One region of the Priestia sp. KCTC 13724 genome, then DNA from elsewhere that is predicted to be linked to it. Evidence: riboswitches for the same ligand, from Rfam matches in the RefSeq annotation. Region 1 holds a riboswitch; each other region holds the start of a gene.

Evidence for each region. A riboswitch is a leader RNA that binds a small molecule or an ion and turns the genes downstream of it on or off. The one in region 1 is predicted to bind thiamine pyrophosphate.
Region 2: it holds a riboswitch for thiamine pyrophosphate, as region 1 does, so the genes downstream of both, thiC (phosphomethylpyrimidine synthase ThiC) here and tenI (thiazole tautomerase TenI) in region 1, are expected to answer to the same signal.
Region 3: it holds a riboswitch for thiamine pyrophosphate, as region 1 does, so the genes downstream of both, tenA (thiaminase II) here and tenI (thiazole tautomerase TenI) in region 1, are expected to answer to the same signal.

The regions. Positions count from the first base shown of each region.
Region 1 covers NZ_JBXDLD010000040.1:24,350-30,326, reverse strand. The annotation lists gene AC1UFB_RS06305 (thiazole biosynthesis adenylyltransferase ThiF) at 1-422, opposite strand, end outside; gene AC1UFB_RS06300 (thiazole synthase) at 419-1,186, opposite strand; gene thiS (sulfur carrier protein ThiS) at 1,192-1,395, opposite strand; gene thiO (glycine oxidase ThiO) at 1,392-2,519, opposite strand; gene tenI (thiazole tautomerase TenI) at 2,503-3,129, opposite strand; TPP riboswitch at 3,210-3,308, opposite strand; gene AC1UFB_RS06280 (hypothetical protein) at 3,393-3,593, opposite strand; gene AC1UFB_RS06275 (amino acid ABC transporter substrate-binding protein) at 3,985-4,797, shown strand; partial or broken gene AC1UFB_RS06270 (ABC transporter permease subunit) at 4,781-5,104, shown strand; gene AC1UFB_RS06265 (amino acid ABC transporter ATP-binding protein) at 5,132-5,866, shown strand; gene AC1UFB_RS06260 (acrylyl-CoA reductase family protein) at 5,976-5,977, shown strand, end outside.
Region 2 covers NZ_JBXDLD010000009.1:6,868-12,844, forward strand. The annotation lists gene AC1UFB_RS01145 (undecaprenyl-diphosphate phosphatase) at 1-281, opposite strand, end outside; gene brnQ (branched-chain amino acid transport system II carrier protein) at 429-1,769, opposite strand; T-box leader at 1,875-2,117, opposite strand; gene AC1UFB_RS01155 (hypothetical protein) at 2,293-2,580, shown strand; TPP riboswitch at 2,635-2,747, shown strand; gene thiC (phosphomethylpyrimidine synthase ThiC) at 2,865-4,631, shown strand; gene AC1UFB_RS01165 (VanZ family protein) at 4,670-5,113, opposite strand; gene AC1UFB_RS01170 (hypothetical protein) at 5,500-5,745, opposite strand; gene AC1UFB_RS01175 (spore germination protein) at 5,769-5,977, opposite strand, start outside.
Region 3 covers NZ_JBXDLD010000019.1:87,714-93,690, reverse strand. The annotation lists gene AC1UFB_RS03500 (SDR family NAD(P)-dependent oxidoreductase) at 240-1,019, shown strand; gene AC1UFB_RS03495 (ArsR/SmtB family transcription factor) at 1,035-1,337, shown strand; gene AC1UFB_RS03490 (aldehyde dehydrogenase) at 1,354-2,754, shown strand; gene AC1UFB_RS03485 (hypothetical protein) at 2,828-2,971, opposite strand; gene tenA (thiaminase II) at 3,089-3,778, opposite strand; TPP riboswitch at 3,891-3,989, opposite strand; gene AC1UFB_RS03475 (sodium/glutamate symporter) at 4,385-5,761, shown strand; gene AC1UFB_RS03470 (TspO/MBR family protein) at 5,937-5,977, shown strand, end outside.

The sequences.
Region 1 (5,977 bases):
CGGTGTTTTTGTGATAAGTCATTTATCACAAGCCGTGTATCAAAGTTATCCGTAGCATCGATTATTAAATCCACGTTTACCAACAGCTGTTCAATAAATTGAGAAGTCCCGTCCGCTACGTGCGCTTCAATATCAACATCTCCGTTAATTTCGACGAGCCTTTCCGAAGCAGCTACTGCTTTTGGAATACGATTAGCTGCATCCCTCTCGCTATAAAGCTGCTGACGTTGCAAATTACTCCACTCCACATAATCTCGGTCAATTATTGTTAACTTTCCAACTCCGGCTCGAACAAGCGCTTCCGCATTTCCTGTCCCTAACGCACCTGCTCCAATTAATAAGACATGCTTTTGTGATAACTTTTTCTGTCCTTCTTTACCTATTGGAGAAAAGAGCTCTTGACGTGAATAGCGCGCTGTCACCCGATGCTCATCCCTTCTGTTGGGCTACTGGCTACCGCATATTCTTTAAATGGAATGCGACCAGCTAAGTAAGCATCACGCCCCGCTTCGATTGCAAGCTTCATCGCGCGAGCCATTTTTACAGGATCTTTTGCACCTGATACAGCCGTGTTTAATAGAACACCATCTGCACCTAACTCCATTGCTTTGGCAGCATCAGAAGCTGTACCGATACCCGCATCTACAATCACAGGCACATTAGATTGCTCAATAATAAACTGCAGGTTCAGCGGGTTAATAATTCCTTGTCCTGATCCAATTGGAGAAGCTCCAGGCATAATAGCATGAACGCCTAATTCCTCGAGTCTTCTAGCAAGTACAACATCATCAGACGTATACGTTAACACTGTAAATCCTTCTTTTAGCAATTCTTTACTTGCTTTTAATGTTTCAATTGGGTCTGGCAATAGCGTTTTATCACAGCCAATTACTTCAACCTTGACCATATCACACAGCCCAGATGCTTTTGCCAACTTTGCAATCCGAACAGCTTCTTCAGCATTTTTGGCTCCAGCTGTATTTGGTAAGAGCGTAAATCTTTTAACATCAAGAGCTTCAAGTAAGTTAGGCTGAGACTGATCAAAAATATCCATTCTTCTCACTGCAAATGTTAAAATTTCTGTTTCTGATTCTTCCACTGCTTGACGCTGCGTTGTGTAATCTGGAAACTTCCCTGTACCTAAAAGCAAACGAGATGCAAATTCATATTTTCCTATTTTCAACATAACTTTCATCCTCCTCCTACAAATGAAACAATCTCTAATAAATCGCCTTCTGATAGCAACGCTTTTTCATGATCTTGCTTTTGTAAAATTTTTTTATTTAACTCGACAATAACCACTTTCTCGTGTAAATCTCTTGATTCCAATAGTTGAGAAACCGTCTGAATTGAGGAATCTATATCAACGCTTTTCCCATTAATTATTAAGTTCAATACGTTCCCTCCATTTCTCTTTGTAAGCGAAAAGCCGTAAAAAAGGAATGTTTTGGATGTTCACCCATCATTTGTTCCGCCATAATTTTCCCTGTAATCGCACTTAGTAAAATACCGTTTCGGTAGTGCCCACAAGCTAAGTAAACATTATCTAGCTCAGGGTGCTGTCCTAAATACGGCCACCCATCTACTGTTTGCGGACGAAGTCCTGCCCATGCTTTTTCAAACGATGCATTTGCAAGTGATGGAACGAGAGAAATCGCTTTGCTAATTAGAAATTCAATAGCTTCTGCAGATACGTGCTTCGTGTAATCATGGGCGCGCTTTGTAGCTCCAATCACTACTCTTCCTCCTGCTTTTGGAACAATATAAAATCCTTCATCTAAAAAAATAGTCTTTTGAATGCTTGGCTGATTCGTCGTGAGAGATATACACTCACCTTTAATAGGAAACAGATGCTTTGGATGAATAGCGGCCACCAGCTCTTTTGTCCAAGCACCTGCACTTACCATCACTTGGTCGCTGTAAAAGTTGCCCGCTGATGTCCGAACGCCAACTACCTTTTTGTTATCGTATATAAAGTGATGGACATGACAGTTCTCATAAATTGCCGCTTGATGGTATAAAGCTCCGTGTGCCAAAGCATGAGTTAGCTTAGCTGGCATCAGCTGTCCATCTTTTGGGATGCTAATCGCCCCGTATGTATCAGGGGTTAAGAGCGGTTCAGCTTCACTTGCTGCGTCAGGAGATAACCACCTAACGTCTGAATCCCACCGTCTGTGGCGCTCCGCTTTGTCTTGTAGCACGTTTGCTTCAGCTTCAGTTGTTGCTACTTTTAACAAGCCTTTTTGAATGAGCTCAACATCAATATTTGTTTTTTCTTTTAATTCAGCTACCAGATTCGGAAAAAGTGCTCTACTTCGAATGGCTAGTTCCAAAAGAGGCCCTTCTTCATCAATTTCAGCTTGTGCTCCTAATATTCCAGCAGCTGCTCCCGATGCTTCACAACCAATCTGATTTTTTTCCAAAATGGCTACCTTATACCCCATTTTAGAAAGCTGATACGCAGTTGAAGCTCCAATAACTCCACCACCAATAACGAGCGCATCATAATGTGCCTCCATATGTATCACTCCACTTTCGTAGTTGTTCACCGTATTCCTTTGCCGCTTGTAACGGGTTTTCATCTTTAAATACACCAGCCATGACAGCGACGCCATGTGCCCCTGTACTCAATACCTCTCTTACATTGCAAGGCATAACTCCCCCGATTGCAATTACCGGTATCTGCACTGAATCAACGACTTGTTTCAGCTGTTCAAGTCCCCGAGGTGTTTGACCCAGTTTTGATTGCGATGGATAGATATGACCATAAATGACATAGTCGACGCCTGATTGTTCAGCTTCCTTTGCTTCTTTAACGCTGTGTACAGATTTACCAACAATCAATTGCTGAAAATGTGCTTTTACTCCTTGAGCACTTAGACTGTGATAAGCCAAATGCACACCTTTGACTTGAGCAGCAAAAGCTACATCTACTCGATCGTTAACAATTAGCTTTGAAGCCGGAACTTCTTTTTTCAGGTCTCCAATAAGCACTTCTAACTCTCGTGCCGTTCGCTCTTTTTCTCGAATATGGATAGCTCCTACATATGGTTCAATGTCTCTGATAATTTTCAAAAGCTGTTCAAGAGGCTGTTTCCCTGTTGACACAGCGTGTAACTTGGGTACCATAGCATCCTCACCTTTATTTCGACATAAACGTAAAAAACCACTCTACAACGTAGAGTGGTTTGGCATGCATTAATTATGTAAACATGGCTCATCCACTTCCCTACGCTGGTACAAACCAGATCAGGTTCAAAGGGTCCGAATTTTTCGTCTCAGCCATAAAGGCTCCCCTAGTGATTTTTTCTAATATTTTCACTTTTCATTTAGAAGTATAACATATTTGTGAGTGATTACAACCTACTGGACCATTTTTCTCATGTATTGAGCTAATAATCTTCGAGCTCTTTTTCTTTTTCCCTATGCTCTTCCCACAGAAATGAGCTCAGTAAGATGGCAAATGTTAAAATATAAAATCCGTAGAATAACAAAGCAGCTATACTGTTGACCATTAAAAAGATAAAACTAATGACTTGTCCCGCAATTGTTACAATCAATAAAATATATTTCCATACTTCACGTTTTCTCATTAAACTTATCTCCACTTTTCAAATCCTAATTTCAATGCTCTTCTCTCTATTATAACAAGTTTCGAGTATGAGTAAGGAATATCTGATCAAAATAAAACAATTGTCCCAAAAACGATAAGAGAAGAGCGTCACGTTTGTTAAAGTATCATCGGCTATCTACTTATTCCCTTTCCTTTTTACCCTTAAACTAATCATCTTAAATGTGCTAAGCCCCCTCTTCCTTTTTTAGTCTTCACCCTTTTTCTGATGGTCTACAAAGTACATAAACCCATTGAAAAGCCATACTATCTATTAGAAGTTTTTTTATTGACTTTTAACTTCTTCTTATTTAATATCAATTACGCTATCAAGGAATATAATTCCTATCAAATTACTGGGTGTTTAACAAAAAATGAAAAAATCAGTTGCATTTTTATTCCTTTTATTAGCGTTCACAGTTGTCCTAGCAGCTTGTGGCTCAAATGACAAAGAAACAAATAACGCAAGTAAAAGTGATCAAGATTTATACGAAAAAGTAAAAGAGGATGGCGTTCTGACAATTGGAACAGAAGGTACGTATCCTCCATTTACGTTCCATGACGACGCTAATAAGCTAACAGGCTTTGACGTTGAAATTGCACAAGAAGTTGCAAAACGTCTTGGCGTGAAAGCTGAATTTAAAGAAACACAGTGGGATGGAATGTTTGCTGGTCTAGACGCAAAGCGCTTTGACATGATTGCTAACCAAGTTGGAATTCGCCCAGACCGTGAAGAAAAATACGACTTCTCTGACCCATACATTGAGTCTGCAGCGGTGCTGGTTGTTCGTGAAGACAATAATGATGTTAAATCATTTGAAGACATGAAAGGTAAAAAATCAGCACAATCACTCACAAGTAACTATGCTGATTTAGCAAAAAAATATGAAGCTGAGCTAGTGGGTGTTGAAGGATTCACGCAATCAGCAGAACTAATCGTTTCAAAACGTGTAGACGGTACAATTAATGATAAATTATCATTCTTAGACTATAAAAAGCAGCGTCCAAATGCACCTGTAAAAATTGTGGATGAAGCAGAAGACGCATCAGCAAGTGGATTAATGTTTCGCAAAGATAGCGGTAAGTTAGTGGAAGAAGTAAATAAAGCTTTAGCAGATATGCAAGAAGACGGCACATACGCTAAAATTTCTGAGAAATGGTTTGGTGAAGATGTTTCTCCTAAATAGTATCTTTACTGACCCTGAGCGTGCAGAGCGCTTACTCTCTATCGCTCAATCCTCCCTCTATCCAATGATAGAGGGAGCTATTCAATATACCATTCCACTAACGCTTATTTCATTTGTATTAGGCCTTATTTTAGCTATTCTTACAGCGCTTGGTCGCTTATCTTCTATAAAAATATTTACTATAATTGCGCGCGTATACGTGTCACTTATTCGTGGGACACCTTTACTTGTGCAATTATTTATTATTTTCTATGGATTGCCAACGCTAGACATTACAATTGATCCATTTATTGCTGCAATCATTGGCTTTTCATTAAAAAAGGAGTTTATTAGCGTGATTAACATTACGAACCTTCATAAATCATTTGATGATTTACACGTATTGCGAGGAATTGATTTAAACATAGAGCAAGGTAAAGTAGTGGTTCTAATTGGTCCTTCAGGTTCCGGAAAAACAACGTTTCTTCGCTGTTTAAACTTACTGGAACTTCCTACTAATGGTAAAATCATCATCGATAACCAAGAAGTCAGCTTTGAGAAAAATTTACCGAAGCAAAAGATAACGTCTTTTCGCAGCTTAACGGGAATGGTTTTTCAAAGCTACAATTTGTTTCCTCACAAAACAGCGCTTGAAAATGTCATGGAAGGACCTGTTATTGTAAAAGGTGTTCCAAAACAAAAGGCAAAAGAGCGCGCTGTTTCCCTACTACAAAAAGTTGGTCTAGGAGACAAAGTAAACTTTTATCCATTTCAATTATCAGGAGGACAACAGCAGCGTGTAGGTATCGCGCGTGCAATGGCTATGGATCCTAAAGTCATGCTATTTGATGAGCCTACATCTGCTTTAGACCCTGAGCTTGTAGGTGATGTGCTAAAAGCTATGAAAGATTTAGCAAAAGAAGGTATGACCATGGTCGTGGTTACACATGAAATGCGCTTTGCTCGCGAAGTGGCAGATGAAGTAATCTTTATGGACCAAGGCGTTATTATGGAGCGTGGAACACCAGAAGAGATCTTCCAAAAACCTAAAGAAGAGCGAACTCGTCGCTTTTTAAATATGATTCAGTAAAAGGCTGCTTAACCGCAGTCTTTTTCATTATCTGCATTACATTATACTTTTGACTTTTTGTCTTTTATAATAAACATAAGATTTATGATATGAAAGGAGACAAGAGGACAT
Region 2 (5,977 bases), on a different contig from region 1:
TGAGAAAGCTTTAATCGATTTGTTACCTGTTCATATTTCTCATTTTTACGATTTAACCCTAATAGATTAATAAAACGATTTCTAAACAAAACAACAACGGCTAGGATCGAGCCTAATTGAATGACAATCTTAAATGTATTAGCAACCTCTGGTGAAAATAGTTCTTTTGAATTCAGCCATAAATCATCTACAATAATCATGTGTCCGGTCGATGATACAGGCGCAAATTCAGTTAGACCTTCTACAATTCCTAAAATAATCGCAACAATAATTTCCCACATTTTTACTCTACCTTTCAAGATTACATAATTTTTTCATCTTCATAGCAAACGTGAATATTCGCTTTTTATCATAATTGTTTGCTGATAAAAACACAATCTTTATTTGAAGAACAAAAAAAGCCCATTTGGGCTTTTTTATGGACAATCTTATTTACTATATGATTTAACTTGTTTTGAGTGAACTACTTTACCTTTTAGATTATATAAGCTAAGAAGATAACCGCCCATAGCCCCAGCGATTGCTGGTACTAACCAACCAAATCCTGTGTTATACAATGGCAAAGTCTTTACAAGTTCCCCCCAAGCACCTAAGTTTAACCCTGACTGAAGACAAGCGTCCGTTACGCTTACAATTCCAACGAATAAAATAGATAAAGCATATACACCTTGCTTTCCTTTGATTAAAGAATTCGTTAATGATAGAACAATTAGCATAATAGCAACAGGGTAAATAGCTGTTAAAACTGGAACTGAAATTTTTAGAATCATGGTTAATCCTAAGTTTGCAACAAGTAAACTAAATACGGCAATTGTACTAACCCAAACCTTATATGATACTTTCGGTACTAATTGCTCAAAATACTGACTGCATGAGGTTAATAATCCAACAGAAGTTGTTAAACACGCTAGCGTAAATACAACTCCTAATAGAACAGCTCCGAACGGTCCAAAAAGCGTAAATACAATGTTCGTTAACGTTATTGCTCCATTTGCTGCATTGGCATGACTAACAGATCCTAAATATGCCAGCATAAGATAAATAATAGCTAGCAACGTTCCTGCAATTACTCCTGCACGAATGGATGATGACATAATACTTTTCGCACTAGTCATTCCTTTTTGCTTCAAAGCCATTGCAATGACAATTCCAAAGTTTAGCGCAGCGATTGTATCCATGGTCGCATAACCATCGGTAAATCCAGTAGCGAATGCTTTTGTGACATAATTACCTGCAGGTTGACCAGCCGGCTCAAAAGGATAAGAAAGGGCACGAATAAAAATAAGTGAAATAAGAACTAATAAAACTGGCGTTAATACTTTCCCAAAGCGGTCAACAAGCTTTGAAGGCTTTAAAGCTAACCAGTAAGCAAGTGCAAAATAACAAAACGTATATCCAAACAGCGCGGCTTTTACATTTACTCCTTCAGGTAAAAAAGGCTGTACGCCCATTTCAAATGCTAAGCTTCCTGCTCGTGGGATTCCTAAAAAAGGTCCAATTGCTAAGTAAATCATGACCGTAAATACAACGGCGAAAACTGGGTGGACTCGGTTTGCTAATGAATGAAGACCATTTGATTTTGCTACAGCAATGACACCCAGGATTGGTAGCCCCACAGCCGATAAAATGAAGCCTGTAACAGCTGGCCACAATTCACTTCCAGCAGACTGTCCTAAAAATGGAGGGAAAATTAAGTTTCCTGCTCCAAAAAATAATGAGAATAGCATTAAACTAATAAACAGTGTATCTTTTCTTGATAAAGCATTCATGTGAGTTCCTCCTAGATTGTTTGTATTTCTGATTTTTCTGTCTAATGTCAATATCACTTTCCACTCGAATCACTCCTTTTTATACACAAAAAAATCCCGTCCCTAAAAAGGGACGAGATATAATTCTCGCGTTACCACCCTCGTTCTGCTAAAAACAGCAGCACTCGCCAACGTACGTGTTCATACGTGTTCCTTCTAACGGTGGACGTCCGAATATACTTACTATAAGGCTTCAGCATATTTTCTCAGAGATGATTTTCAGCTAGGAACTGTACGCTAACTTTCAGCAAACGTTAGCTCTCTGGGGAACAGTTTTCATAACCTACTCGTTCTCTTCAACGAATTTATAAGGTGTTTTAATTGAATAAAAATATTCTAACAAAACTTTTAAGATTTGTATACAAAAATTAAAATATTTTATCAATTATATTTTTCCCCATTAATAGTCAGTCTATAAAATGAAACTTCTATAGCTAATTCGTTCGTATATACTACTACATTACTTAATAGGAGGCTCTTATACATGAGCGGAAATGTACGTGTTATGAAATGGCTAACGGCTGGGTATGAAGCATTTTTAGGTATTCCTCTAATTGGTGGTGCATTCATCATAAGCTTTTCATGGGGACCTTTAGTATTTGCTTTTTTCCTGCATGCAATTGCTCTATTTTTATCTCATAAAGAAGGTCGTTCAGCTTACGGAAATATTTTGGGGATGGTGACATCATTTGTCGGCGTAATCCCAGTTGTGGGAATGGTTATGCATATTATTACCGCTATTGTTATTGCATTTGAAGCAGCAAAAAGATAAATAACCGCTTGCATTTTCCCCTAATGATGGTAGAATGAAGTCGTCAATTAAATGATTTTCTACTAGGGGTGTCTGATTACACAGACTGAGAGAAGAGTTATTGTGCTCTTTAACCCTCTGAACCTGATTTGGGTTATACCAACGTAGGGAAGTAGTCTTGAAAGAACGGTGTTTTATGCTGTTTTCTTTTTTGTCTATTCCATCGGGCTCTTACATAGAGCCCGATTTTTTTGTTCGGTATAGCTTATTTTCTCAAAATCTACTAGCATAATGGAGGAATAAGTATGTCTAAAGAACAAGTAATCATTTCAATGCAACAGCCGTTTCCAAACAGTAAAAAAGTATACGTGCAAGGGACTCGAAGTGATATTCAAGTACCGATGCGCGAAATCCACCTTTCCCCCACTGTAAACGACCGCGGTGAAGAGCAAAACACCCCCGTTCGCGTTTACGATACAAGCGGCGTATACACCGATCCAGCCTATAGTGTAGATTTAGAAAAAGGACTGCCACCTTTACGCAAACCATGGATTGCAGAACGAAACGATACTTTTTCCTATGCTGGCCGTACCGTTCAAGCAAGAGATAACGGCTATAAAGAAGGCGATCAACGGAACGAAACGAAAAGCTTTCCCCTTATTAATTATTCACCACAAAAAGCAAAGGATGACAGAAACGTCACCCAAATGCATTATGCAAAAAAAGGAATTATCACGCCTGAAATGGAATTTATCGCAATTCGTGAGCAAATGAGTGCAGAAACGATTCGTGAAGAAGTTGCAGCAGGGCGTGCAATCATTCCCTGCAATATTAACCACCCAGAAGTTGAACCAATGATTATTGGAACAAAGTTTCACGTGAAAATTAATGCAAATATCGGAAACTCTGCTGTTCATTCATCAATTGAGGATGAAGTTGAAAAGATGACGTGGGCTACAAGGTGGGGAGCAGATACAATTATGGATCTTTCAACTGGTAAAGACATTCATAAGACGCGCGAATGGATTATTCGAAACTCACCCGTTCCTGTTGGCACTGTCCCAATCTATCAAGCTTTAGAGAAAGTTAATGGTATAGCAGAAGACCTATCTTGGGAGGTTTATCGTGATACACTCATTGAACAAGCAGAACAAGGGGTTGATTACTTTACAATTCATGCAGGCGTACTGTTGCGCTATATTCCACTAACTGCTACGCGAACAACCGGTATTGTCTCACGGGGTGGTTCCATTTTGGCTCAATGGTGCTTAGCACATCACCAAGAAAACTTTTTGTATACACACTTTGAAGAGATTTGCGAAATTTGTAAGCAATATGATATCTCAATCTCACTGGGAGATGGCCTGCGCCCTGGTTCAATTGCTGATGCGAACGACGAAGCTCAATTTGCAGAGCTTGATACGCTTGGCGAATTAACAACAATTGCATGGAAGCATGATGTTCAAGTAATGATTGAGGGTCCTGGACATGTGCCAATGCATCTGATTAAAGAGAACGTTGACCGACAAATGGAAGTTTGCCACGAAGCACCATTCTATACCCTGGGACCACTAACAACTGATATAGCACCGGGCTATGACCACATTACGTCTGGTATTGGAGCTGCAATGATTGGGTGGTTTGGTACAGCAATGCTTTGTTATGTAACCCCAAAAGAACATTTAGGCCTCCCGAATAAAGAAGATGTTCGCGAAGGTGTAATTACCTATAAAATTGCTGCTCATGCTGCTGATCTTGCAAAAGGTCACCCAGGTGCCCAAATTCGTGATAACGCACTTTCAAAAGCTCGATTTGAGTTTAGATGGCATGACCAATTTAATTTATCGTTAGATCCTGACCGAGCTCGAGAATACCATGATGAAACACTACCAGCAGAAGGTGCTAAAACCGCTCACTTCTGTTCCATGTGTGGACCTAAGTTCTGTTCAATGAGAATTTCTCATGATATTAGACAACTAGCGGATGAAAAACAGCTCGTTGATTTCGCTAAACAAGGCATGAAAGAAAAATCACAGGAATTTATTGAAAAAGGATCTAAACTTTATTCTTAATAAAAAGCACCGAGGTAAGCAACTACTTATCTCGGTGTCTATCGTTTTAAAATAAGTCTTTTAAAGAAAAAGAGCAGCTTAACTAAAATCCATCCGACCAGTGTTCCAATTGAATTTAGCAGAATATCATCAATATCAAAAACTCGCTCTGTTAACTCATATTGTAAAATCTCAACAGTGAAACTGATTAAGAACCCTGTGACAACCACTTGAATAAATCCGTCAAATGATTTCATAAAAAGCGGTATAAACATTCCAATTGGAGCAAACATTACAATATTCCCTATTACGTTCACGAATGCTAGCTCAAGATTTCCACTGGCCCACATGAGCTTAATTGTACTAAATAAGCTTAAATTCATAGCTTGCCCATATACTTGCTCGTTTTCTTTAATGAGCGTGACGTAAATAAGTGTCACACCATATATAATAAACAAGAAAAGCAATCCTTGTTTTACTTTTTTCTTTGTATTATCCGTCATGTTTTTCCACACCTTCTCTGTCCTTACCGTCCGCTTTTACTTCTATCATATTGTACATGCTATGTATTTATGAAACATTCAGCTTACTTTATCCTATCACGTTACCTCTTTTTCTGGATACCAAACTTTAAAAATAAAAGAGACTGGGACACAATGAAATGATTCCTTCTCAAAGGCGAATCATTACTTTGTTATAATAGCTAGGTTGTAAGCACAAGTTCGTTCCCTTACGCTCGTTTTTTGAATTTGTTTTTGAACCAACAAAAAAATACCCAAGCTATCAAAAGCAGTTAACTTGTGATAGTTGGGGTATATCATTGTTTGAAGCACTTATGTCTCAACTTCTTGTAATTAATTAATGATTCCTCGATGAATCACTTCAACAGTTACATCTGGTTTAATATCGATTTGAGCATAGTCTTTTTTCCATTCATCTTTACCTTATCTGTCATCGTCATATATTTGTTCTTTTTATTTGATAATAATAATGCTTTTGCTTCCTCATCTTTTAACGTTATTTCCGAAAATTTTTCTCCATTAAATAACGCAATTCCCTTTATTTCTACAGACATGTTTTCCTTATTAAATTTTGCATAAGGTAGAGCTAACCCTTTTCCTTCATCAAATAACAATGTACAAATCGTTTGAAGAGTCTCTACTGGTACGAGTGATTGCTTTTCACCGTTAAAATTAAATCAACAGGGATAAGCTCATAGTGAAATGAAATCGTAGCAATATATAATGCTGGTAGACTGATTGCCACAAAAAAACTAAAGATTCTCAACAATCGAAAGAAAGAGCCGTACAAAGAGCGCGTATTATAATCTTCTGGTGATTGATAGAATGTAAAAAAGCAAGAAGGCG
Region 3 (5,977 bases), on a different contig from region 1:
CTAATAAAAAGTATGTATTAGCTTGATTTTCGTTGTATGTTGTATTCACCATATCTAACTAATTTTTCCTGCTAGGTGACAAAGGTTGTCAAAACTAGACGACATTAGCCTTTTATGTAAACAAAAAGAGAAATTTGTAAAATGCTCGTATGTATAAAAAGTTGACAGTATAAACTAAGTTCGATAAGATATGTTCAAATGTTTAAGTTTTTAAACATATAAACGCAAGGCTGTTTTAAATGGAAAAAGGATATGCTTTGATTACAGGTGCGTCAGGTGGAATTGGAAGACAATTGGCATATCATTTTGCGGAAGATGGCTATTCACTCGTATTAGTAGCACGTAGTAAAGAAAAGTTGGAAGAGTTAAAGAAAGAGCTTGAAAATAACTATTCAATTTCTGTTTTAATTAGTATAAAAGATCTTTCTAAACAAAAAGAGGCGTTAAAGCTTTACGATGAAATAAAGCAACAACGTATTACGGTTCAGTTTCTAGTCAACAATGCTGGCTTCGGTTTATATGGTACATTTATCGAGACATCTTGGGCTGAAGAAGCAGATATGATTGACTTAAATATAAAAACGCTCACGTATTTAACGAAGCTATTCTTACCAGAAATGGTGGAGCGTAACCAAGGGCGAATTCTTAACATTGCATCAGTAGCTTCTTTTTTACCTGGACCATTGATGGCTGTTTACTATGCAACAAAGGCCTATGTTTTATCGTTTACTGAAGCGTTGGAGAATGAGTTGAAAGATACTAATATAACCATTAGTGCGCTTTGCCCGGGGCCTACTAAGACGGGCTTTAGTGACCGAGCTAATTTAAGTGGCTCAAAATTATTTGAATCAGGGGCTCTCCATGTGGAAGATGTAGCGAAAGTAGGTTATGAACAATTCATGAGAGGGAAAACGATTATTATACTTGGAGCAAAGTTTAAAGTAGCAACTATGCTGCCGAGGTTTTTCCCACGTAAGCTTATTACAAAAGTTGTAAGAAGTATGCAAGAAGTTAAGTAAGAGAGGATAGGTAGCATGAGTACACGCGCAGTGGAATTATTTCGATCCAGTATTCCTGTTTTTCAAGCACTAAGCGATTCAGCGAGACAGGACATTATTTTATTATTAGCAGAAAAGGAACCGCTAACGGTCAATGAAATCGCAAAAGAATCAACCCTCTCTCGACCAGCAGTTTCTCATCACTTAAAAATATTACGTGACCAAAAGCTTGTAAGTATTGAGCAAAAAGGAACGCAGCGTTATTATTCACTCGCATTAGAAGATGCGGTAGGGCTATTAAAGGAATTAATTTCAACAATTGAAAAAGAATGTTTATGATCAAAGAGGTGAAGAAATGAAGCATAGTGAGTATTACGTTACAGATGAGAACATTATCAGCAATATTGTCGAAAAGCAAAAGCGGTACTTCTATGAACAAAAGACAAAGTCCAAAGCCGTGCGAGTGCAGGCACTAAAGGATTTGCAATCCATGATTAAATCCAATGAAGAAGTAATTATGGAGGCGTTGAAAAAAGATTTAAACAAATCAGAAATAGAAGCGTATGCTTCTGAGATTGGCATTTTGTTAGAAGAAATTCGCTTTACGCTAAAGCATTTAGACGGCTGGATGAAGTCTAAAAAAGCAAAGACAGTCATGACTCATATTGGTTCAAAAGGATATATCATCCCGGAACCTTACGGAGTGACGCTCATTATTGCACCGTGGAACTACCCGTTTCAACTAGCTATTTCACCATTAATTGGCGCTATTGCAGCGGGCAATACAGCAATTATTAAGCCGTCGGAACTGACGCCTAATGTTTCAAGGGTAATGGAAGAATTGCTTGCCAAAACGTTTGACCCTTCGTTTGTTACAGTTATAGAAGGAGCTGTGGAAACGACTCAAATCTTATTGAAGCAACCGCTGGATTATATTTTCTTTACAGGAAGCGTCAACGTTGGAAAAGTCATTATGCAAGAAGCAGGAAAGCAGCTCATTCCAGTCACGTTAGAGCTAGGAGGTAAGAGCCCTTGTATTGTGCATAGAGATGCAAATGTTGAACTTGCGGCTAAGCGCATCATGTTTGGTAAAAGTATGAATGCTGGTCAAACATGCGTTGCTCCAGACTACTTGTTAGTTCATAAAGACGTAAAGGTTCAGCTTATTGCACAGCTACAGAAAGCGGTAACGCAGTTTTATGGCGAAGATGTACTCACAAGCGGGCGTTATGGCAGAATTGTCAGTGAGAGACACTTCGATCGTTTAATTGAGTTTTTACAAGATGGAAAAGTTGTAATTGGCGGTAATTATAATGAAGAAACGCTCCAGATTGCTCCAACCGTCTTAGACGAAGTAAAATGGGATTCAAGCGTTATGCAAGACGAAATTTTCGGTCCAATTTTACCTCTTATTGAATATGAAAGTGTAGATGAGGTCGTAAGTGCAGTTCATCAAAAAGCAAAGCCGCTAGCTCTATATTTGTTTTCAGAAAGTGAAGAGGTTCAGCAGCAAATTATTAACACGGTTTCATTTGGGGGAGGGTGCATTAACGATACGATTATGCACCTGGCAACGCCGCACCTGCCATTTGGAGGAGTTGGAGAGAGTGGAATCGGTCAATATCACGGTGAGGCAAGCTTTAAAACGTTTTCACACTTTAAAAGCGTGCTGAAGCAAACAACAAAGTTTGATTTTGCCTTTAAGTATCCGTCTGATAACCAAAGTCTAAAAACGATTAAAAAGTTTTTGAAATAACGTCAAACGAAAGAGTTTGGGACATAACAAAATGATTGCTTCTAAAAGACGAACACTCGCTGTTTCCATCTCTTTAGTTTGTCTCAACACGTTCGTTCCATTGCGCTACGGCCACTCGCTTTCCGCGGGGAGGAACCTGAGCTTCCTCGCTGCGCTGCGGGATCTCCGTTTTCCCTCTCTTTCCCGCAGGAGTCGAGTGTCCTACGCTCCATTCCACCCTGTTTCCAACATTGTTTTCACAATCAACCAAAAAACCTGAACGATTAAAAGTGAGAAACTCTCAATCGTTCAGGTTTATCATTGGCTGAATTACTTATGTCCCAGCCTCTGTTTGTTATGAGTGCACGATGGTTTGAGATAGAGGCCATTGCTCTTGTTTGTAGGCCATGTCCCAAAATAGATACTCAAGTTCGCAACTTTTGATAAAATGCTCTTTCATACGTCTACGTTCCTCAGCTGAAGCTTTTTCTGCTAACTCATCTAATTTGTCACAAAACCATTTTGTCGTTTCTTTCATTTCTCCATTGGTATAAAAGGAAATCCATTCGTAAAAAGGGTGATCCGGTGTTAAGTTCACTTCGCCTGCAATACGCTCGCCAATTTCAACGTATGTCCATGGACATGGCAGTAGCACAGCAATAATTTCACCTAGTGTCCCTGTATGTGCGACCGTCATCATGTGGCTAATATAATGATTTGCTGTTGGTGCTAAGGGCTGATGCTTCATATCTTCATAACGAATGCCAGCTACTTTACAAAAATTATTATGAGGATGGACTTCACTATGTAAAACAATTGAAATACCGTTATTAAACACTTCCATTTCATCACGGGTACTACATTTTGTTAACGCCGCACCGTATATGCGAACAAAAGCAGTTAAATATTCATAATCCTGTGACACATAATGAATTAAAGCTTCTTTTGGAACTTTTCCTTCCTTAATACCTGCAACAAATGGATGTTGAAAGATGGCATCGTAAATGTAAGCTGCTTCTTTGCGTAATTGAGCTGAAAATGACAATTGATATTCCTCCCTAATTGAATCCACAAGGAACGCGCTTATAAATGTAGGCAATAACAAAAAAAACACCCCATTATATGGAGTGGTAAAGACAGTTGTTGGTGTATTACACGACAACGCCGTACCACTTTCCTACGCTGGTATAAGCCAGATCAGGTTCAAAGGGATCAAGATTCCTTGTCTCAGCCAAACGGCACCCCTAGTGGATTCTTTCATTTTATTCTTATTCAATTTAACATAAAAAAAAGAATTATACAAAAGTTTAGAAAAAACGGTTCAAAAGTAATGGAAAGTAGTAGTTTGAATAGTGATATTTTAAAAAAATAAATGAGATAAATTACATATGAAACTAGTAACTAAACGATTGGAGTAGTTAATGAAAAAAATGAGAAAATTGTCACGAATCTTGTCGGAATGTGCAAAGGCTGTGCTATCATGATATAATAATTGTAAGTTCGTTACGTTTAAACAAGCTCAATTAAAGAATTAAGCCACAAATTGAAGAGGTATTTAGCTGAAGCTAAATGGCTTTTTCAGTTTGCCTAGTTTAATATAAATTAGTCCTGTCAATTTAGTAGGAATTATATTTTTTAAGGAGGTTGTTTAATGAATCTATCAGCATGGGATTTATTTGTGGATCTTGGTTTCATCTCACTGTTATTAGTGGCTGGTACCATTATTCGAGCAAAGGCCAGGTGGGTACAAAACTTATTTTTACCTGCGAGTATTATTGCTGGAATATTGGGTTTAGCATTAGGGCCAAACGGTATTGGCCTCATTCCATTCACTGATCAAATTGGAACTTATCCAGGTATTCTAATCGCGGTTATTTTTGGTGCAATTCCAATTGCAACTCAAAGTGTAAAGTTTAAAGAAATAGCGGGTCGCGTAGGTAGTATGTGGTCGTATTCTCAAATGATTATGCTAGCAATGTGGGGCGTCGGTTTACTATTTTCATTGCTGCTATTAAATAACGTTTGGGGAGATTTAAACTTAGGATTTGGCTTGTTATTAGCAGCAGGATTTATCGGTGGACATGGAACAGCGGCTGCTGTCGGAGATGCGTTTGCAAAGCAAGGATGGGAAGAAGGATTATCTCTAGCGATGACATCAGCAACGATTGGTGTTATTTGCTCAATCGTAGTAGGGTTGGCGTTCATTAAATATTATTCGAAAAAAGGTGAAACAAATTATCTTGCAAGATTTGAAGACTTACCACGAGAATTAAGAACAGGATTAATCCCCCCTGAAAAGCGCACTTCTACAAAAATGGATACGGTATCATCGATTGCTGTTGATCCACTTGTCTTACATGTGGCTTTAGTGACAATTATCGCATTAGGTGGCTACTATTTAAGTGAGCTAGGTCAAACGTTGTTGCCTTCAGTAACAATACCGGCTTTTTCACTAGCTTTTCTTGTAGGTTTAGCTATTAAAGGTATTATGAAGAAAACGAATAGCGATCAGTATATTAATGCAGATGTAATGAACAGAATTAGTGGAAGTGCAACAGACTTCTTAGTTGCGTTTGGTATTGCTTCTATTAGTTTATCAGCGGTAGCAAGCTATATTGTACCTTTTGCACTGTTATTATTATTCGGTCTGTTGTTTGCATGGTTTGTATTCCGAGTTCTTTCTGGCAAGTTCTTTGGTCCAATTTGGTTTGAACGAGGAATTTTCACTTGGGGATGGATTACAGGAACAACGGCAATGGGAATCGCACTATTGCGTATCGCGGATCCTGAAAGCAAAAGTAAAACACTCGATGATTACGCGTTGGCATATATACCGATTGCGCCGGTAGAGATTCTCCTTATTACATTTGCTCCATTAATGATTGCAACGAGCCAGCATTGGTTGTTTGTGCTTATTACAATTGGAGCAAGCATAGCTATTTATTTATTTGCCATGTTAAGAGGATGGGTTAAAAACGAAAAGAAATCATCCAGTCAATCAAGAAGTATAGAAGCAAATTCAAAATAACAACTCAGCCTAAGGCTGAGTTGTTGTTTTTTTAGGAGTCAAAAGGCCTATTCTAAGAAAAATTGTTAACGAGTGCATAAATTTAAGTCAGACGAGGTATTAATGAAGAGAAGCTACTATTTTATCTTTTTAGCTAGAACAACTATATTTACATCTACAGGAAAGGAGAAATAGTATGGCAAATTTTCGTTTTTATAGTATCTTAAATGCGATTGG